2 regions of the Alteromonas sp. RKMC-009 genome follow, and region 2 is predicted to be linked to the other one. Evidence: predicted binding sites of a transcription regulator. Region 2 holds the regulator's gene; the other holds the start of a gene.
The links. Region 2 encodes FliA, which starts transcription of late flagellar genes. Its sites were predicted from a motif close to CTAAAGNTNNNNNNNNNNNNGCCGATA; they were not measured.

Region 1 (10,801 bases), 2.4 Mb from region 2:
TCGCTACGCACGAATTAAATTCACACACAGCTAGTAGACAGCGTTTACGGTGTGGACTACCAGGGTATCTAATCCTGTTCGCTACCCACACTTTCGGACATGAGCGTCAGTCTTTGGCCAGGGAGTCGCCTTCGCCACTGATGTTCCTCCAGATATCTACGCATTTCACCGCTACACCTGGAATTCCACTCCCCTCTCCAAGACTCTAGTCTGCCAGTTCTAAATGACCATCCCAGGTTGAGCCCGGGGCTTTCACATCTAGCTTAACAAACCGCCTGCGTCCGCTTTACGCCCAGTAATTCCGATTAACGCTCGCACCCTCCGTATTACCGCGGCTGCTGGCACGGAGTTAGCCGGTGCTTCTTCTGTTGTTAACGTCACAGCTGGCAGGTATTAACTACCAACCTTTCCTCACAACTGAAAGTGCTTTACAACCCGAAGGCCTTCTTCACACACGCGGCATGGCTGCATCAGGGTTTCCCCCATTGTGCAATATTCCCCACTGCTGCCTCCCGTAGGAGTCTGGGCCGTGTCTCAGTCCCAGTGTGGCTGATCTTCCTCTCAGAACAGCTAGAGATCGTCGCCTTGGTGAGCCTTTACCTCACCAACTAGCTAATCTCACTTGGGCCTCTCTTCAGGTAGGAGCCGAAGCCCCCTTTGGTCCGTAGACGTTATGCGGTATTAGCAGTCGTTTCCAACTGTTATCCCCCTCCCAAAGGCAAGTTCCCAAGCATTACTCACCCGTCCGCCACTCGTCAGCAAATAGCAAGCTATTTCTGTTACCGTTCGACTTGCATGTGTTAGGCCTGCCGCCAGCGTTCAATCTGAGCCATGATCAAACTCTTCAATTAAATACATCGAAAAACTTTTATGAATCGTCGGTTGACACTCTTAACGAGTGCCCACACAGATTGTCTTGTTATAAATTTTTAAAGAACAATTGCTAACCTCGGCTAGCTGCTTCAGCGTTTCTCCCTGAAGCGGGACGCGCATTCTACGCGCTTCGTTTTCAGTGTCAACATCTTTTTGAAATTTAATTTCTCAGGTGTTTTCAGTGAAAACCGTTATAAATAACCATTATTAAGTTCTTATAACGACTTCTTCGTGGACCGTCTGACGTTCCCCGTCGAAGTGGTGCGCATTCTACGCATCAGAGATTTTTCGTCAACCCCTTTTTTATCCTTTTTGACCTTTTTCTTCGAATTCGAACTCAAACGCCTGGTTTTCCAACAAAAGTCTATTTTTTATTGGTCTTTCGTCTACTATTTCATCAGACCATTGTTCAATTTGTTACAAATGAGTAAACTATGAACAGCCTCCAACGTTTCACTAAAATAATTAAAGGTAGGTTTATGAAAGTAGGCTTTATTCAATGCGCAGTAATTAGCGCGGTATTCGCAATCGCAGGTTATCTCATCGTTTCTTCCGCTAGTCTGGAAGCGAGTCTTCCTGTCACCGTTGCAGTGTCTTTGCTTATTAGCGGTATCGTTACACCCTGGCTTGCATCTCTGCTGAGTTCGTCTTCAACGTCCTCTTCAGTGAATGCTGATGTGACTTCTGATACTTCCGGAGAAACAGCCACTTTATATGTAGGTAATCTTCCATATAAAGCGAACGAAGATGCAGTGAAAGAATATTTCAAGGATTACATCGAAGTTCAGAGTGTTCGTCTTATGAAGGACCGTCGTACTGGAAAACGTAAAGGGTATGGATTTATCGAAGTCATTACCCGCGACGTAGATTCAGCTATTACGGAACTAAACGATAAAGTATTTCTGGAAAGAACATTGAAAGTACGTGCTGCAAGGGAGAAAGGAGAAACCGAGTAGTCGTACTACACAAACATTAAAGAACCCCGGCATGCCGGGGTTCTTTTTTATCCGAATATTGAATTGGGCATCACTTTTAATAGTCCGCCCGTATCTTTCAGCTTTCGCTTGCCGGAGGCTCTACAGGCTGAGTTTTCTGCTGCTCGCCCGGCATAGCGTCAAGTAAACGCTGATTGAAACTATGGAAACGATTTATAGCTGTGACTAAATCCGGTACCTGTACATCCTTCATTTCGTTGATCAGGCCATTTATCAGAGTGTTGAAGTCTTCACCTGAAGCCAGTTGTTGTCTCGCCGAATCAAAGACGTTAAGCATCTTATTCAGATATTGTGCAACAGGCTTCGCTTCATCGCCGTGGGAACCGGACTCGCTGCCGTCACGATAATGCTGAATAGCACCGTAAGTTTTCACAACTTCCGTTTGCTGCGTTCTGTTCAGTTGCAATGCGTAACCCGTAAGTTCCTGATCATCAAAACCCAGTTCCAGCGCTTTCTCAAACGCCTTATCCAGATCGCCACCAAAGAACGTGTCAGCCAGATCGTTAACGGATTCCACTAAATCAGCAATGGCCGTTAATTCACCTTCATCCAGCTCGCCTTTCAGAGAGAAACTTATCCCCTGACGATCAAAGTACGAGTAAGAGGTGTTGTCTGTAGCAACAACATTCTGATAGCCATTACCGTCACCACCCTGCCCCTGCCCAGTCGTATAAGCGACGGTTTGCTGGCTGGCATATTGATAAGCCCTCAGACTCTCAAAGCTCAACTGCACTTCATCACCATCTCTTGTACGAATTGTCAGACTGGCAGATTCTGAGTTGCTGCTATTAACGTTCAAAGCTGATGCAACACCACCTGCAGCAAGTTGATCTTCATTCTGAATACCGAGCAGATCAGACTCCAGTGCATTAATGCGATTTTCGATGAGACTGCGGCTCCTGTCGATGCCTGTTGAGATATCATCATTCATCAGGCCTCCCAGATCTTTTTCTGCCATGGCAATTCCCTGGGAAACCCCTTCTCTCGCCTGCGAAAAAAGATTACCGAGTTTCTCTTCATCCGCACCACCTCTTGCAGCGCCCTGAATGACACCACCGACAAAACGCATAACGTTTTTTGCCACTTCCTCAAAATCAAATAAAGAGGTTTCCTTCTCTTTATCTGACGTATCATCTTTTGCAAACTTACCACGCTGTCCGTCAACGGTAACCTGTTGCTCCATTGACGAACTGTAGACTTTCAGGCCAATGGTCGTCTGCGAACTACTGACGCTTACCATTGCGGTTTGCCGCTGCTGAAATTCAGCAGCCTGACGAAGTCCATCCTGCTGTAACTGCTTTTTGATTGCTTTATTAGGGTCTTCAGGTGCCTTCTGTTCTGCAACAGCCGGCTTCTGCTCACTAACAAATGCCTTAATTTCACCCACGTTCATAATGTTGTCCTCACTAACCTCACATTAGTTATCGGCAGACTTAACGAATTGTTTAATTTTAATGCAATCTCAGAACAGTGTTTGCACAAATAATTTAAGACACTACAATGCGCAGCCCGGCAAACAAGATGAAGCTATTACAATGACAACTCAGACACACAGTCAGCAATATACCGCGCAGTTAGACGAGAAGATCTCGCGACTGTCACAACTACTTGATCAATATGGTCAAACTGAGATGTCTGTGTTTGCCTCTGAAGAAACCGGCTACCGCATGCGGGCAGAATTTCGGGTATGGCATGATGGCGATGACTTGTATCACATCATGTTCAACAGCGAGACGAAAGAAAAGTATCGCGTTGACACCTTCCCGCCGGCAAGCGATACCATCAATGCCGCTATGCAAACTTTAATGACAGAACTTCGTCCAAGCCAGGTACTGAGAAAGAAGTTATTTCAGATTGATTATCTGAGCGGGTTGTCAGGTGAGCTGGTGATAAGCCTTTTGTATCACCGTCAGCTGGATGATGAATGGGAAACGGCTGCGCGGGCGCTGCAAGATACGTTGTCTGACACCTTCGGTACAGTGAATGTTATCGGCCGTGCACGTAAGCAGAAGAAAATTCTGGGCAATGACTTTATCATCGAATCGCTGCCGGTAAATGGACGACACTATCAATTCAGGCATATCGAAAACAGCTTTACCCAGCCGAATGCAAAAGTGAACTGCCGCATGATCGAATGGGCATTGTCTGTGTGTGAAAACACCAGCGGCGATCTTCTTGAAATGTACTGCGGAGCCGGTAATTTCTCACTGCCTATGGCCAGCCAGTTTCGCAAGGTCATCGGCACTGAAATCGCCAAACCTTCGGTTAACGCTGCGCAATTTAACATTGAAGTGAACAACATAGACAATGTGGAGATTGTTCGTCTGTCTGCTGAAGAGTTTACGGAAGCATTAAGAACAGGACGTCAGTTTTCCCGCCTCAACGGCATTGATTTATCAGGCTACAACTTTACGACTGTGCTGGTTGACCCGCCAAGAGCCGGTCTTGATGAAGAATCACTGAAGATGATTCAGGACTATCCGGAAATTATTTATATTTCCTGTAATCCCGATACGCTGGCAGCGAATCTGGCGACATTGTCGCAAACCCACGATCTGGTGGCGTCTGCCTTGTTCGATCAATTCCCTTTTACGCACCACATTGAGGCCGGCGTAAAACTGGTGAAGAAAAACCGTTAATTACTCACTTTTGACTTTCCGGGGGCGATAGACTTTTGCCCCCAACTGTACAAAACGCAATTGCGCTTTTACCCTGTGGCCAATTTCCTGCCTCAACGGCACATCCACTTCTAAGGCTTCAGCTCCGGCACTGAATACAAGCCGGACCATGGCTTCTGCCTGAAGACTTGCCAGTTGATGCTCTGCGCCCTGACTTTCCACAATATAATCAGCCAGTTCTTCAATAAAATGCTGAATTTCCCTCAGTACTGCCATCCGGTAGGCAGTTGAGGTGCCGGTGTGTTCACGGAGCAGTAATCTGAACACGTTAGTATTGGCGGTAATAAATTCCATGAAGGTATCTACCGAGGTATCGATAACCCCGCCGCCACTGGCGATACGGCGTCTTGCCTGACGCATCAGTTGACGGAGTGCAAGACCCGCCTCGTCCACCAGCGTCAGACCGAGTTCGTCCATATCTTTGAAGTGACGGTAAAAAGAAGTCGGCGCAATACCGGCTGCACGGGAGACTTCACGTAAACTGATAGCAGACAGACTGCGCTGCTCATCGAGCAAACCAAAAGCAGCATTGATAATATTCTGGCGGGTTTTTAATTTTTGCTCCTGACGACTCACCGCCAACTCCTTCTTTTCATTCCGGATACCTGTTAAACGGTAACGATTGTACCTTACCCCGGCGATGACGGCACATCAGTTTCACAAAATCTGCACTATACTTAAAGCTGAAATTGTCGCTTTTCCCTTGCCTGCGCCCGGTGAAAACGATAAATTAGCGTACAGTTGTAAGCCGAGTTGTTATCATGAAAAAACCACCAATTATCCTGACCAATGTTCTGGTATTTATTATTACCGGTGCAATTGCGTTACTGGCAGTGCCCCTTTGGGCGGTCACCATGGGATTCGACACCACGGAAGTGGTGACGGCTGTCGTATTATTTTATTTCACCGGTATGTCTATTACTGCCGGCTATCACCGTCTGTGGTCTCATAAAACCTATGACGCCAATATTGTTGTACGGGTCATTCTCGCCATCGGCGGTGCAATGGCATTGCAAAACAGTATCCTGCACTGGTCTTCTGATCACCGTATCCATCACCGTCATGTTGATCAAAACGACAAAGACCCGTACTCAGCTAAAAAGGGCCTGTGGTTCGCCCATATTGGCTGGATGCTGAGAGAATATCAGTCTCATCGCTATGACGATTACAGCAACTGCCGGGACTTACAAAAAGATCCGGTGGTTATGTGGCAACACAAGTATTACCTGCCTATCGTGCTTGTCGCAAACTTCGGGATCACAGGTTTGCTTGGCTGGTTGAACGGCGATGTACTGAGTATGATTCTTTTTGCCGGTGTATTCCGTTTATTCATGGTCCACCATGTCACTTTCTTTATTAACTCGCTGGCTCATTTCTGGGGCAGTCAGCCTTATACCGATAAAAACACAGCCCGTGATAACGGTATCCTGGCATTTTTCACTTTCGGCGAGGGGTATCATAACTACCATCATATTTTTGAATATGATTACCGTAACGGTATTTACTGGTGGCAATTCGATCCTACCAAGTGGCTTATCCGCGGCCTGTCTTATGCCGGATTGACTACAAATCTGCGCCGGGTTCCGGAAGAGCGTATTGAAAAAGCCCGCGCAGCCATGCAACTTCAGCAAGCCAATGCCAGACTTGCCGCTCTGCCGGATGCCGATGAGTTATTACAAAAAGTGCAGGCCGAGTACGAGTTGTTAGTACAGAAGATGTCTGCCTATTATGCCGCGAAAAAACGTCTTATGAATGTACGTAAACGGTGCCTGAAGCGCTCGGTTGAGCGACTGGAAATTGACTTCCATTATAAAGAACTCAAACACGCACTGGCCCTTCAGAAAGAAAAGTGGCTCCAGTTACAGACACTTTCACCACAGCTGGTCTGAACTCAGCCCGAAACGCCGCTATTTAGCGGCGTTTCTGTTTCTCCTTCTTGCAAAATCAATAATATAGGCAACACTTAGGTGATGGATTGCTCTTGCTGTTTTCTCTGCATTTTTTGAAATAAGAGTCCTCGCTTTTCCTTTATCAGTACGGACGGATGCATGAGTGATGAACAGCTTTTTACCTTTTCCCCGGAGCCTGAACCGGACGACAGTAATACTCAGTCAGGAGAATGGTTAGTTCTTAGTGTTGAAGACGATTTGGGCTATCAACAATCCCTTAAACTGGGCTTAAGCGGCCTTAAAGTGCGGGGCAAACCGCTTAAGTTTCTGACCGCAAACTCTGCGGCTCAGGCCTCCACCATTCTGGCAGAAACCGACGATATTGCGGTGATCCTGCTGGATGTTGTGATGGAGCAGGATAACGCCGGCCTGTTCCTGGTAAACACCATCAGAACCGTGTTAGGTAATTCCCGCGTGCGGATTATCCTGCTCACCGGTCAGCCCGGTATGGCTCCCCGTCAGGACACATTTAAAGAATACGATATTGATGAGTACTGGAACAAAGTTGAACTGACAGAAGAAAAGCTGAGAGGCATTGTTTCCAGTAACATTAAAACCTGGTCCAATCTGAATGAATTGTACGTGGCCAAACGCGGACTGCAGATGATTGTGGATGCCTCCAGGGCCCTGACGTCAAAGCAGGATGTGGGCGAGTTTACCTACACCGTGCTCAATGAAGTATCCCGGGTCATCGGCATTCCTGAAACCGGTGGTGTGGTGTGCGCCTACCGTCCGACCATGGCGTCTATGGAACAATGCGAAGTGGTAGCATCAAGTGGTGACTTCAGCCGTTCTGATGCCACTATGCTGTCAGAATTATTGGGAGAATATCAGGCTTACGCGAGCTCCGGATTGCTGAAGGCCATCGACACTGCTCTGCACACCCATGAGCATCAGTTTTATGAAAGCTGGTCAATTCTCTACTTCAATACGGCAGATGTAGACAACAATCACTATCTTGTCATCGTCCAATCTCCCAAACCTCTGGAGCAAAGCCACATTACACTGCTGATGGTGTACAGCGAAAACATCGGCAATGGTTTCGTTAACCTGGCATTGCTCAATAAACTGTCCATGCTGGCTTATTTTGACGAAACTCTGCAAATTCCGAACAAAAACTGGCTACACCGCGAAATCGTCAATATGTCACTGTCTGATTTGAATTCAACCTCGCTGGTATTGGTGAATATGACGGATTTCTCAACCAGTGAAATCACACTGGGCACAGATTTCAGCCACGCCCTGCTTGCCGGTTGCCTGAACGAAATGAAAAAGCGCTGTCAGAAAGCAATGACGATTTGTTATCTGGGAGATGGCTTTTTTGCGCTGCTTTATAAAACGGAAAAAGTGTCTCAGGAACCATCATTGAGCCAGTTAGCCGAACTGTCGGTGTATGTCGATAATGTTGAGCAACGGGTCACGAACCGTATCAGCCATCTGGCAGTGAAAGATTTAGAGCTGGATGATTTACGTAAGTCGTTGAAGACGGCGCAACTGGTGCATAACTCACGGAAACGGCGGGATCATTCCGTACAGACCATCACACGACAGTTGCTTGACGAAATGGGCACCCGCCACAAGCTGCTGAAATCTTTGTCTGATGCCATTGCCGACTCTCACCCGTTCTTTCTGGTTTTCCAGCCGAAAGTGGATCTGAAAACCGGTGTGACAACCGGACTGGAAGCGCTTATCCGCTGGCGCACCGGAAGTAACGAAATCATTCCGCCCAATGTGTTCATCCCTCTTGCTGAAGCATCCGGGTTAATCACCCGTCTGGACAGCCTGGTGATGGAGCTTGCTGTCTACGCTGCAAAAGTGCTGAAAGAGTCAGGGCATAACTTCTCCGTGGCGTTTAATGTAACCCATGCCGATGTGATAGCACCCAACTTCATTCCTGCACTGGAAAACGCGCTGGCTACCCATAATGTGCAGCCGGAGCAGGTAGAGATAGAAATCACTGAAACTCAGGCCATGGAAGATTATGAGGATATCAACCCGATACTCAATACGTTGATGAAAATGGGGATCAAAGTCAGTATTGATGACTTTGGTACCGGCTATTCTTCACTGGCTCACCTCAGTACATTGTCGGCCTCAGCACTGAAAGTGGATAAGAGCTTTGTCGATACATTAAATACCGCGACCCCGAACTCTCCTGATCATATTCTGGACATGGTGCACAGGCTATCTGAACAATGTCATTTTCAGGTTGTTGCTGAGGGCATTGAAACTGAAGGACAACGGGAAGCATTGTTGAGCAAAGGGTATGAAACCGGACAAGGTTTTCTGTTTGCCCGTCCCATGGCATTACCCGACCTTATCGACTGGCTTAACGGACAGCAGCGATGAGTGAGAAAAAACACTGGCAAAGGGCCTGCTGGTTATATCTGTGCAACTTTATTTTGTCTGTACTGACTGGCTCACTGGTCTATCAATGGTTCTATAACCAGTCGATGCAGTCACTGAGTGTTGAGCATACGTCCGTCATATCATCGGTCAACACCGCTTTCAGTCAGGAACTGGGTGACATTACCAATGTCGCCAGGCTGGCAAACGAGCACCTGGTAGACATTATGTCTGCCGGGCTACGGGATGAAACAGAAGCTCAATTGTTTCTGCGCATTGGCCGTGTGCTTAATAATGTATCCCAAATGCGATGGCTGAACCCCGAAGGGGTTGAAACGGTACGGGTTAATTTTCTTGCCGACGGCGTTCAGATTGTCCCGCCGGAACAGCTCCAGGATAAATCCACCCGATATTACTTTAAGCAGGCACAGCAAAAGCCGGCCGGGATCATGACACTTTCTTCCATCGATCTGAATATGGAAAATGGTGTGCTGGTCACGCCCTTCCAGCCAACTGTGCGGGCAATCCTGCACACGTTTCCTTCTCATCCTCTGGGGGAAGGCTTCCTGGTGATTAATTTTGACCTGACGTCTTTATTCGATCACCTGAAAACCTTTGAAGAAACGCAAACGCAGCTTCTGATTTCCGAAGGTGCCATTCAATGGATGCTGCACCCTGATGCAGAAAAAGAATGGACCGCCAGCCGCGGGATCACGCCTGCGAACATTAAGCTGGCTCAACCTGATATTCTCGAGAAACTAAAAAACAACAAAGCTGTTTCCCTGGTCTCCGGAGAAGAAGATGCGTTGTTCAGCGGTGCAGCCTTGCAGTTAAGAATGAAGCATACGCACACGGTTGACCCGTACTTCATTCTCACCCGCACCCCCGCCGAGTACCACGGTTTGCTGGTAAAAGACGCGCTGTTACCGGGATTAATCTCCTTCGTTTGTTGCTTTTTTATTGCCGGCTTACTGATTACCCGGGACCTGAAACAGCTGTCCCATGTTACCCATCTGACAGATCAGCTGTTAACGGAGAAACAGGATTTGAAATCCGCTCTGGATAAGCAAACCCGTCTCCGTGACGAACTGGTCGAGTCAGAGAAAATGGCGTCTCTGGGCATGCTGGTAGCCGGTGTTGCCCATGAACTGAGCACCCCCATTGGCGGAACAACCATGTGCGTATCGGCTATTGATAACCAGCTCGACGCACTGGAAAAGAAAATCAGTACCGGACTGACCCGCTCAGATCTCGATGCTTACGTGGCATATACCAGGGAAAGTGTGACCCTGTCTAAGCATAACCTTGAACGTGTAACCGAGCTTATCAAGCGTTTTAAACGGCTGGCGGTGGACCGCGGAAGCGAAACGCCGGTGAAGTTTTCTCTGCACAGAGTAGTGGGTGATCTGGTCCGCACGCTGGAAGCTCAGGCCAGCGCCAAACGGGTAAAACTAACAGCAGACATACCGGAAACGCTGGAAATTGTGAGCTTCCCCGGCCTTTACTCTCAAATTTTACAGAACCTTATCACCAATGCCTTTGAGCATGCCTTTGCGAATAAACGTAACGGGGAAGTATGCATCACAGCCCGTGAGAAGGGGAACAGTTTTGAAGTTAGAGTCAGAGACGATGGCTGCGGTATTCTGGACGAAATTCAGCACACTATATTCGAGCCTTTTGTGACTTCAGCCCGCAACAAGGGCAATACCGGTCTTGGTATGCACCTCGTTCACCAGTGGGTTACTAATTTGCTCGGCGGCAGGATTGTGTTTACGTCGAAAGAAGGCAACGGCACAGAATTTATCATGACGTTTCCGATGGCGCTGCCCGACGCTAAAAAAGCATGATGAAACCGGAAATGGGCAACGGAAACTTTGTCTTTCTTATCAGAATGTTGCTAGACTTTGCATGACACTATTCCAGTCCAGCAACGTATCTACCGGTTCCCGCCGGTACAGCA
Region 2 (10,801 bases):
TGCTGGCGCCGTCTGAAGCGTCTAGAGGATGATGGTTATATCTGTGATTATCAGGCTAATCTGGACCGGAGAAAATTAGGGCTTGGCGTTGTTGCATTTGTTCAGCTTACGGTATCTGAACATGATGAAACCAGTACGATGAAGTTTGAACAGATTATACTGGCTTCAGAACATGTTCTCGCTTGCCACAATACTACCGGAGAGTCTGACTTTCTGTTACAGGTAGTCGCGAGGGACTTAGATGATTACAGCCACTTTGTTGAGAGTTACTTGCGCAAATTGCCGGGCGTGACTGCCATTCGCTCCAGTTTGTCACTACGCGAAATTAAGAGCGCTACCCGTTTACCTGTCCGGTGAGCTTTATCCCCGCTGACGGTGCATGCTGATAAGCAGCTCAGCTTCAGCCCGGGGCAGGTCGCAGGCTTGCATTACCTCTTCGACGTCAGCGCCTGCTTTAACCAGTTCAGCGGCACGGGTGTATAAGCGCATGGACGGGTCCTGACTTTTTACTTCACGTAACTGGTTTTCGAGTTGCGTGCATTGATCTGCCAGCTCCCGCATGTGTTTGCCCTGTACCATTGAACGGGTTTGCATTTCACCGTTCTGGTTTTCCAGGTCATTAATTTCCAGTTGCAGGGTATCGATGTGTTCTTTTTGATAGCGGACAGTATCGTCGAGTTGTTTAAACTGACGGTTGAAGAAAAAGTACATCCATATAACAGCAATGACGGCGAGTAACCCTGTAGCAACAGCGAGTAAAGATAGTGCCGGCACGTCCATATTGATGTGTTTTCTCCCTTTGGTAATAGCACTGTGCCGGGCAGCACAGCGAAGATACAGGCATAGATGAGCGCCCGCCGGATTAGCAGGCGCTGTATGAAGTTAAAGACTGCTCAGTTCATCCCACTCGTCATCACTGAGAAGCTTATTAAGATCTACCAGAATCAGCAATTCACCATCGCGGTTACTCACGCCCTGAATGAACTTGGCGCTCTCTTCAGTACCCACGTTAGGTGCACTATCAATTTCAGATGATTTCAGATAAACCACTTCGGCAACACTGTCTACCAGGATGCCGACAACCTGCTCATCGGATTCGATAATTACAATCCGTGTGTTGTCGGTAATATCGGTTGGCATAAGGCCAAAGCGGGCGCGGGTATCAATAACCGTCACAACATTACCACGCAGATTGATAATGCCTAACACGTAATCCGGTGCACCGGGAACAGGCGCAATTTCGGTATAGCGTAAGACTTCCTGAACCTGCATTACGTTAATACCGTAAGTTTCGTCACCTAAGCGATAGGTAACCCACTGAAGCACCTGATCGTTATCCGGCGCGTTATTCGTTGTGCTCTTGTCATTCATGAACCTGGCTCCCCGGGCTATGGCGTCTGGTCGTTACTGCCTAAGCCGCTATTTAGCATTGCGATTAACTGATATACGTCTATTAACGCACACATTTTTTCTTTTACCATGCCCGCTAACCATGGACGCTTGCCTCCTGACTCGCGCCATTTTACCTCGTCCCTGGTCAGTGTAACGGTGTTGACCAGTTTGTCGCTGGCTAAGCCCCACAAACTGTCCCCTAACATAATAAGATACTGATAGTTTAGCGTTTCTGCGAGATTTTGGTCGTATTTTTCTGGCATAACCCACATTGCAGTATCGACAACGTTTATTTTTTGATCACGATGAAGCATTACGCCCTTGAACCATTTGGGTTTTCCTATCAGTCCACCCACTTTTTCAATCCGGTGAATGCCACCTAAAGTGATGAGCGGCACAGCGAGTGTTAATCCTGCCACCTCGAAAAAGAGTGCCTGAAAACGATTTTCCAGCATGTCTTTCACAGGCGTGGTTTTAACCGGCGGAGGTACTGCCCCGCTCAGTTGTTCAACGGCTGTGTCGGTAACCTCTTCAGTTACTGGCGGCGCTATGACCGGCTCAGCCACAGGAGCAACCACAGGTTCTTTGGCGATAATGTCCGCCGTGGCCTGTTCCAGCAAACGGGCAGTGTTAGCCGTTACTTCAGCCGGATCTTCCGGGCTTTGTAACAAGCTGTCGAGATACGCCTGCATCACATCTTCGCGGGCGAAGGGCGTACTTTTACTCATAGCTGACTCACTGCTCCAGTTCATCTAACAATTTGGTGTAGGCGTAAACGCCCCGCGCTTTCGGATAGACAACAGACGCAGGCGACTGCGCCTGGCTGGCATCACGGAAGCGGGTATCCACAGGAATCATCCCGTGCCAAACCTTATCACCGTAATCTTCATTCAGTTTTTGTAGTGCCTGGATGGCCGCATTCGTCCGGCGGTCAAACATAGTCGGCACTATTAATGTATCAAATTCTTTTCTTAACGAACGGCCCATAATCTCAAGTGTATGGATCATCCGGTCAAGGCCCTTTAATGCCAGAAATTCGGTCTGCACGGGCACAATGACTTTATGGCATGCAGCCAGCGCATTAACCATCAACACGCCAAGTACCGGCGGACAATCCAGCAACACATAGTCAAATTCGTTGCGTACAGTATCCAGTGCCTTTTTGAGAATAAGCCCCATACCGTTTTGCATACCCATTTGCCTGTCCAGCGTGGCAAGTGCCATTGAGGCAGGCAAAATATACAGACTGTCTAATTTTGTCGGACACAAACAGTCAAGCACTCTATCGGCAGTAATCTGTTCATGATTAATAAAAATATCGTAAACAGAAGCATTTAACTCCTCGGCATCCATACCAAAATAATAACTCAGCGATGCATGAGGGTCGGTATCAATAAGCAGAACGCGCTTTCCCTGTTGCGCCAGAATGCCGCCCAGCGTCACGGTGGTAGTGGTCTTCCCTACCCCGCCTTTCTGGTTAGCAATCGTCCATATTTTCAACCTTCAACTCCTGCTGACTGAACTATTTCTGCATCATTTCCGTGAGTATGCACGAAGCGATATTATCAATGGCTATGCTTTTTTCTGCGATGTTCGCTTTCGCAACCGCCTGTGGCATACCGTATACCACACAGGTGTCCTGATCCTGCGCCCACACTTTGGCGCCTTTACGGTGAAGAGCTTCACAGCCTTCACGTCCATCAGATCCCATGCCCGTCAGAATAATACTCAGTACATCGCCGCCGTAAATATCCACCAGACTGTTAAGTGTAATATCCACACTGGGTTTGTAGGTATCTTTCTCATGTTCATGGGCATCACGGAGAACAATATTCGGCAGTGACATAGACTCTACTACCATTTGCTTGCCTCCGGGCGCAAGATAAGCGCAACCGGGTTTAAGAATATCCCCGTGTTCAGCTTCTTTTACCGAAATCTCGCAGTTATTGTTCAGCCGCTGGGCGAACGCATTAGTAAACGTGCCGGGCATATGCTGAACCAATAAAATCGGATATGGAAAGTTAGCCGGCAGCCCTGACAACACTTTTTGCAATGCCACAGGACCACCTGTAGAGGCCCCGATGGCCAGACATTTATACCGCTTTCCTGATGCCTTAACTTTAGAAACAGTAGGCTGGGATGCAGTTTCAGTACGTCCGGTGAGGATAGACGAGCTTTTAAAGAACGTCGCTTTAGGGGCATTGGCAGGCATTGGTGGAGCGGGCTTTGCCGCTGGCTCTCTGCGTGAAATCACAGGCCGGCGTATGCCGACACCACGCCGGGCCAGTAAACGAACTTTAGTCCGCAGTAAGCCCACGGCCTCTTTACGCTCTTTAGATATTTCCTCAAATTTCTTTGGCAGAAAATCCAGCGCACCGGCTTCCAGCGCGTCAAGCGTTGCCTGAGCACCTTCATGAGTCAGAGATGAAAACATGAGAATAGGTACAGGGCGTTTCTGCATGATCGCTTTTACAGCGGAAATACCGTCCATAACCGGCATTTCCACATCCATTGTCACCACATCGGGTGACAACTTCATCAGCATATCCAGTGCTTCTTCACCGTTTTTGGCTTCGCCAACAACCTCGAGTTCTCTGTCCTCATCCAGAATTTCGCGTACACGACGACGATAAAACGTCGAATCGTCCACAACAAGGACTTTAAAAGCCATAGTAATGATGTTCCTTTAATTGCGACTATGACCTGCGCGCATATCGCTTAAGCAGACTCGGGATATCAAGAATTAACGCGATTCCGCCATCCGATGTAATGGTTGCACCAGCCATACCCGGTGTACCTTGTAACAAGGCATCCAGTGGCTTGATCACCACTTCTTCCTGACCAATCAATGCATCCACCACGAAGCCCACCTGCTGTGTACCTATTTGCACTACAACAACATGGCCTTTTTCTTTCTCGATATTTTTCGGGCCGCGGATAAGCCATTCACCAAGGAAGAATAACGGGATAGCCTTAGAGCGGACGATCATCGTCAACTGACCATCTACCGTATTGGTTTTCTTGATGTCCATGTTGATAATTTCGTTAACAGCGCCCAATGGCAATGCAAAGGTTTGCTGACCGACAACAATCATCAGAGTTGGCAGGATTGCCAGTGTTAACGGTACTTTGATTTCTAACCGGGTGCCTTTACCCAGATGAGAATCAATGTTTACGGTACCATTCAGCTGGTTGATTTTAGTTTTAACCACGTCCATGCCCACACCACGACCGGAGATATCACTGATCTCTGTCTTGGTAGAGAAGCCCGGCGCGAATATCAGATTAAACGCTTCCACATCAGACATACGGGCGGCGGCATCAGCATCAAGCACGCCACGACTGATAGCGATTTCTTTCAGCTTTTCCGGATCCATCCCTTTACCATCATCGGTGATAGTAAGCAGGATATGATCGCCTTCCTGTGATGCTGCCAGTTTCACTGTACCCATGCGCGGTTTTCCCGCATTGGCACGATCATCCGGCATTTCAATTCCATGGTCGACGGAGTTACGCACCAGGTGAACCAGGGGATCGGCCAGCGCCTCAACCAGGTTTTTATCCAGATCCGTTTCTTCCCCTTCAAGCTCAAGGGTAATTTCTTTTTTCAGGCTACGGGCAAGGTCGCGGACAACCCTGGGGAAACGACCGAAGACTTTCTTAATGGGCTGCATGCGGGTTTTCATTACCGCGCCCTGAAGATCACCGGTCACCACATCCAGGTTAGCGATAGCCTTCGACATATCTTCGTCATTGGTATTGATACCAAGGCTTAACAAGCGGTTACGAACCAGCACCAACTCACCGACCATATTCATAATCTGGTCAAGGCGTTTGGTGTCTACCCGAACAGTAGTTTCTGCCTGCGGGGCTTTTTCTTCTTTCTTAGGTGCAGCTTTTGCAGCAGGTGCTGCGGGCTTGGAAGGGGCAGCGGGTGCGGCTGGCGCAGCCGGAGCCGCTTTTGCGGCCGGAGCAGGTGCAGCAGCTTTAGCAGGTTGAGCCGGCTTGGCAGGCTCTGCAGGTTTAGACTGTTCCGCTTTGGCAGCCTGAACGGCTTTGGTTGCCTGAGTGTCGACTTCAACACCACCGGCAATGCCGGGTCCCTGACCTTTACCGTGTAACTGGTCAAGCAAAGCTTCAAATTCGTCATCGGTGATTTCGTCACCGTCAGAACCGGCTGCAGCCTGTTCCGCTGCCGGTGCTGCGGCCGCCGGTGTAGCGGCAGGTGCGGCATCGCCACCAAACTGTCCTTTACCGTGAAGCTCGTCTAACAGAGCCTCAAATTCATCATCGGTGATATCTTCGCCATCTCCGCCAGCGGCTGCTGCCGGAGCGGGCGCAGGTGCAGCTGGCTTTGCAGGTGCATCTGCCGACGGTCTGCCGGGCGCACCGGAACCATGCAGCTGGTCCAGTAATGCTTCAAATTCATCTTCGCTGATATCTTCAATGCTGTTATCACCGGCAGGCTCTGCAACAGCGGCGGCTTCCGGTGCAACCGGTACCTCTTCAACTATCAGCTCAGGTTCTTCTGCTACCGGCACTTCTTCTGCCGGTGCTGCCGTTTCCCCGCCAAAAATATTTTCGCCGGGGGCTTCTGGCTTGCTCAACTTATGCAGAACATCAACAAGATTTGAATCAGCGGCTTCGAGTGGCTCACGGGCTTTTACCCGCTCAAACATTTCCACTACGACGTCTGTCGCTTGCAGAATGACATCCATTAATTCCGGCGTCAGTGTACGCTGGCCATTACGCATTACGTCAAAGACGTTTTCTGCGCCGTGACAAATCTCAACCAGTTCAGTCAGAGATAAGAAACCTGCGCCACCTTTTACCGTGTGATATCCACGGAAAATCGCGTTGAGGAGGTCAGCGTCTTCCGGATTATTCTCCAGGTCAACTAACTGTTCCTGTAATTGTTCCAGGATTTCTCCGGCTTCGACCAGAAAGTCCTGTAATATATCCTCATCAACATCAAACGACATTCATTCGCTCCCCTAAAAACCAAGGCTCGACAGGAGATCATCCACGTCATCCTGGCCTTGTACTACGTCATCCCGCTTCTCAGCGTTCATGATTGGCCCTTCCGCTTCAACAGCGTCCGGCTTGTTCGTGGTGCTCTGTGCTTTAACAGGTGCATCCCGTTCACCGAACACGGTCAGCATGTTCACAAGGCTGTCTTCGACTTCTTTCACCAGGTCAATCACTCTGCGAATAACCTGGCCTGTCAAATCCTGATAACCCTGTGCCATTAATACTTCGGTCAAAAGGCTGTTAAGTTTAGAAGAATCTTTCGACATGTCCTTAAACAGGGCGTCGATATCCATACATAAACTCTTGAATTCACCGAGCTCAATCTGACGGGTCATAAGCTTTTGCCATTCAGGCTCAAGGGTTGTGATCCGGTCTGATAAAGATTCAGCAATTGGCATACAGGACTCAACAGCGTCCATTGTAGTATTAGCCGCTTTTTCAGTTTCTTCAATTACGTAGGTGAGACGCGTTTGCGCATCAGGAATATCATCATTAGCCAGACCAGCAATACGCTCGTCTAACTGGAAGGTGTTGAGGGCGTCATGAAGTTGACGGGTAAGTTTGCCAACTTCAGCAAAAAGTTCGACAGACTCTTTGGCAGATACGGCCTCAAGCAGGGCGTTGGCGGATTCATCATCACCCTGCTCAAGATATGCTACCAGTTGTTTTGCTTCTTCGAGCGAAATAGGGACTTTTTTAGTAGGAGACATCCAGTAATCCTCTTCTCTGGCGGGAGCGGCTGGATCAACCTAAACGCTCAAAAATCTTGTCGAGTTTTTCCTTAAGTGTAGCGGCTGTGAAAGGCTTCACAACATATCCGTTTACACCTGCCTGTGCTGCAGCAACGATTTGCTCTTTTTTCGCTTCAGCTGTCACCATCAATACTGGCAAATGCTTGAGTTTGTCGTCAGCACGTATAGCGCGTAACAGGTCGATACCCTGCATACCTGGCATGTTCCAGTCGGTCACGACAAATTCAAAGTCGCCTTGCTGGAGCATGGGGAGGGCCGTACTTCCATCGTCAGCTTCCTGAATATTGGAAAATCCAAGATCTTTAAGCAGGTTCTTTATGATTCGTCTCATAGTAGAGAAGTCGTCTACTACAAGAATTTTCATACTCTTGTCCAAAATAGCCTCCGGTGAGGATTATCAATCGTTATTAATATTAGTATGTTTTATTCTTCTGCCTGCCATGATTGCATTCGGGCTTTTAGTTTTAACATGGCCTGGCTATGAATCTGGCTGACCCTTGACTCACTGACTTCAAGAACTTCACCGATTTCACGTAAATTCAGTTCTTCATCATAGTACAGGGACAGTACAATTGCTTCCCGTTCAGGTAATGTTGTGATGGCATGTGCCAACGCCTTTTGAAACGCCCCCTGCATTAAATCTTCGAGGGGTGAATCATTACCTTTATTCTGTTCTGTGCTGATTACATCTTCTGATACACCCAGGTCTTCAATACCGACAAGTTTACCGGCATTCACCTCGTTAAGCATTTGATGATAATCATTAATACTGACATTTAGCTTAGCAGCAATTTCTGTATCACGCGCGTCTCTGCCAGTTTCTCTTTCAACTTGTGTTATGGCTTCCGTAATAGCACGGCTATTTTTATGCACTGAACGGGGTGTCCAGTCGCCCTTACGGATTTCATCCAGCATAGCACCACGAATACGGATACCTGCGAAGGTTTCGAAACTGGCCCCTTTCGAGCCGTCGAAATTTCTGGCTGCTTCCAGCAATCCGATCATCCCTGCCTGAATCAGGTCATCCACCAGCACACTGGCAGGCAAACGCGCCATCAGGTGATGGGCAATACGTTTTACAAGGGATGCATGGCGCTCGACCAGCTGCGACTTGTCGGTCTGCTGCTGGTAAGCTGCCGCTTTACTATTCAACGTTGGCTTCCTACTGCTTGCTTCGTCACCAGTTGTTCAATGAAAAATTCCAGGTGACCACCCGGCTGAGCCGGTACCGGCCAGTTAAGCGCTTTGGTGGCTAACTGACTAATCGCGACGGCCGCAGGAGAACCGGGAAATGCATCCACAATAGCGGTTTGCTTTCTGACTGCCCGACGAATATTTTCGTCGAAAGGTACAGTTGCCACCAATTCTAGTGCCACATCCAGGAATCTGCCTGTCACTTTTGATAATTTACTGAATAATTCCTGCCCTTCACGAATGTCCCGAACCATGTTTGCCACAATTTTGAAGCGGAACACACCGTGTTCACGGTTCAATATTTTAATCAGTGCATAGGCATCGGTCAGAGAAGTCGGTTCGTCACAAACCACTACCATGATGTCCTGCGAGGCACGGGAGAAACTCAGTACCATATCGGAAATACCGGCAGCGGTATCTACAATCAGCACGTCAATCTGCGACCGTAACTCACTGAAAGCACGGATTAATCCGGCATGTTCTGTAGGCGATAACTCGGTCATTGCCTGAGTACCTGAAGTCGCCGGAGCTATTTTAATACCGTGAGGTCCGGTTACCAGAACATCATCAAGTGTGCATTCACCGGATAATACGTGAGAAAGGTTCTTCTCAACACGCAAACCCAGCATGACGTCAACGTTCGCTAATCCTAAGTCGGCATCGAGTACCATGACCCGCTTACCTTGCTTGGCCATAGCAATCGCCGTGTTTAATGTAATGTTGGTTTTACCAACACCACCTTTGCCGCCGGTAACGGCAATAACCTTTATGAGGCGTGATTGATTCATCTTTCGTAAGCTACTCGCTTGATCTTCGATCATACTGCCTGAACTGAATTAACTTCATGATTACGCTTAGTATGATTCAAACCGTACTTTTTATAAAGCTTTGCAGCGGCAGATACGAGAGATTTTGCATCAGCAACTTTAATATCTTCAGGTACCTGCTGCCCGTCGGTCACATAACTAACTGGCAATTGCTGTTCAACAGCAACACTTAAAACCTCACCCAAACTGTAGCATTCATCAACTTTCGTGAAGATACATCCGTCAAGCTTAACGGAATTATACGCTTCAATGATGCGTTGCAATGCAGGATATTGGGTATTTGCCTGCGCAACCAGGTATTTACGGACAGGTTGCATTTGTCCGTGATTAAATTGACCAAGTTGCTTAATTAAACGACTGTCGCGCTGACTGAAACCAGCCGTGTCTATTAATATTAGACGCTTATGGCGTAACTGGAAGAGAAGTTCGGCTAATTCTTCACTGCTTTGCGCCTTCCTTGTGGTACAGCCAATAATTTTGCCATACGTTGCCAGCTGTTCATAAGCGGCAATACGGTAGGTATCGATAGTGATCATAGCCACCTGATCAGCACCGTATTTTTGCGCATAGCGTGCTGCTAATTTAGCAACAGTCGTGGTTTTGCCTGTTCCTGTTGGACCAACAAGAGCAACCACACCGGTTTGGGTCAGGATATCATTACCGGAAACATTAAGGCGATTAGCCAAAAGGTTGAGAAGGTAAATCCACGCTTCCCGCTCGGTGTATTGAGAAGGGGTGTAGTGCACCAGTTGCTCAGCCAGTGAAGCGCTCAGCCCCATACCGGTTAAACACTGGGTCAGATAACTGTGTACAGGGCGCTGACGCTGCTTTTTAGCATCCATCAAGTCTGCGACCTGATATTGTAAAACGCTGCGAAGAGAGGCCAGTTCCTCTTTTATCGCATCCAGCTCACTGGCCGGGGCACCGGCAGACTGCTGACTTTCCGCCGCTTTAAAATCGGGATTCATTTGAGATACCGGTGCAGGCCTTTGTTCTTTTGCAGAAAATACATCAGCAAATGAAAACGCCTCTTCGTCATGAGATGCAGCGGGTTGTGGGTTGACCCCACGGGTATCTGCGGCAAATGCAGACGATGTTTGTGGTGCAGGAGAAACTGCAGGATTCTGACGGTCACTTCCGGCAGCCGCAGCTTTTTCTGCAGCCTGCTTTTCAAGTAACGCCCGTAAGGTATCCGGACCATCGTCACCGATAATTTCGCTGAGGCTTGGCGTCGCCTTTTGTGCAGCTGTTTTACCTGCGTCATGGCGGGTGTTGAGTTTTATTTTTGCTTCCGGCTCTTTATCGTAAGCGGCGACCAGCTCAATACCGTCTGCCACTTTGCGATTCGACATGATTACGGCGTCACTGCCCAATTCTGCTTTTACCTGGCTTAATGCTTCCCGCATATCTTTGCCAAAAAACCGTCTGATTTTCATCTCAACCTCTTCACTCACCCGGCGTCAGATTATTGACCCACAGAGCTGACAATTTTGATTTGTTTGTCATCAGGGATTTCCTGATAAGACAACACATGCAGGCCAGCTACCGAATACTTCAGGAAGCGTGACAGCACAGGTCTTAACATGCCTGACGTCAACAGTACCG

Region 1: DS731_RS17295 (DUF5610 domain-containing protein) is a predicted target of FliA. The motif match lies at 3,291-3,317, and genes of this name have one in related genera.

The regions. Positions count from the first base shown of each region.
Region 1 covers NZ_CP031010.1:3,939,183-3,949,983, forward strand. The annotation lists rRNA gene DS731_RS17285 (16S ribosomal RNA) at 1-851, opposite strand, end outside; gene DS731_RS17290 (RNA recognition motif domain-containing protein) at 1,353-1,829, shown strand; gene DS731_RS17295 (DUF5610 domain-containing protein) at 1,927-3,261, opposite strand; gene trmA (tRNA (uridine(54)-C5)-methyltransferase TrmA) at 3,404-4,507, shown strand; gene fabR (HTH-type transcriptional repressor FabR) at 4,508-5,122, opposite strand; gene DS731_RS17310 (acyl-CoA desaturase) at 5,308-6,435, shown strand; gene DS731_RS17315 (EAL domain-containing protein) at 6,595-8,844, shown strand; gene DS731_RS17320 (sensor histidine kinase) at 8,841-10,688, shown strand.
Region 2 covers NZ_CP031010.1:1,516,182-1,526,982, reverse strand. The annotation lists gene DS731_RS06635 (Lrp/AsnC family transcriptional regulator) at 1-357, shown strand, start outside; gene DS731_RS06630 (DUF2802 domain-containing protein) at 361-780, opposite strand; gene DS731_RS06625 (chemotaxis protein CheW) at 883-1,371, opposite strand; gene DS731_RS06620 (chemotaxis protein CheW) at 1,389-2,120, opposite strand; gene DS731_RS06615 (ParA family protein) at 2,128-2,892, opposite strand; gene DS731_RS06610 (protein-glutamate methylesterase/protein-glutamine glutaminase) at 2,915-4,063, opposite strand; gene DS731_RS06605 (chemotaxis protein CheA) at 4,089-6,374, opposite strand; gene DS731_RS06600 (protein phosphatase CheZ) at 6,387-7,133, opposite strand; gene cheY (chemotaxis response regulator CheY) at 7,168-7,551, opposite strand; gene DS731_RS06590 (RNA polymerase sigma factor FliA) at 7,599-8,327, opposite strand; gene DS731_RS06585 (MinD/ParA family protein) at 8,324-9,190, opposite strand; gene flhF (flagellar biosynthesis protein FlhF) at 9,187-10,632, opposite strand; gene flhA (flagellar biosynthesis protein FlhA) at 10,662-10,801, opposite strand, start outside.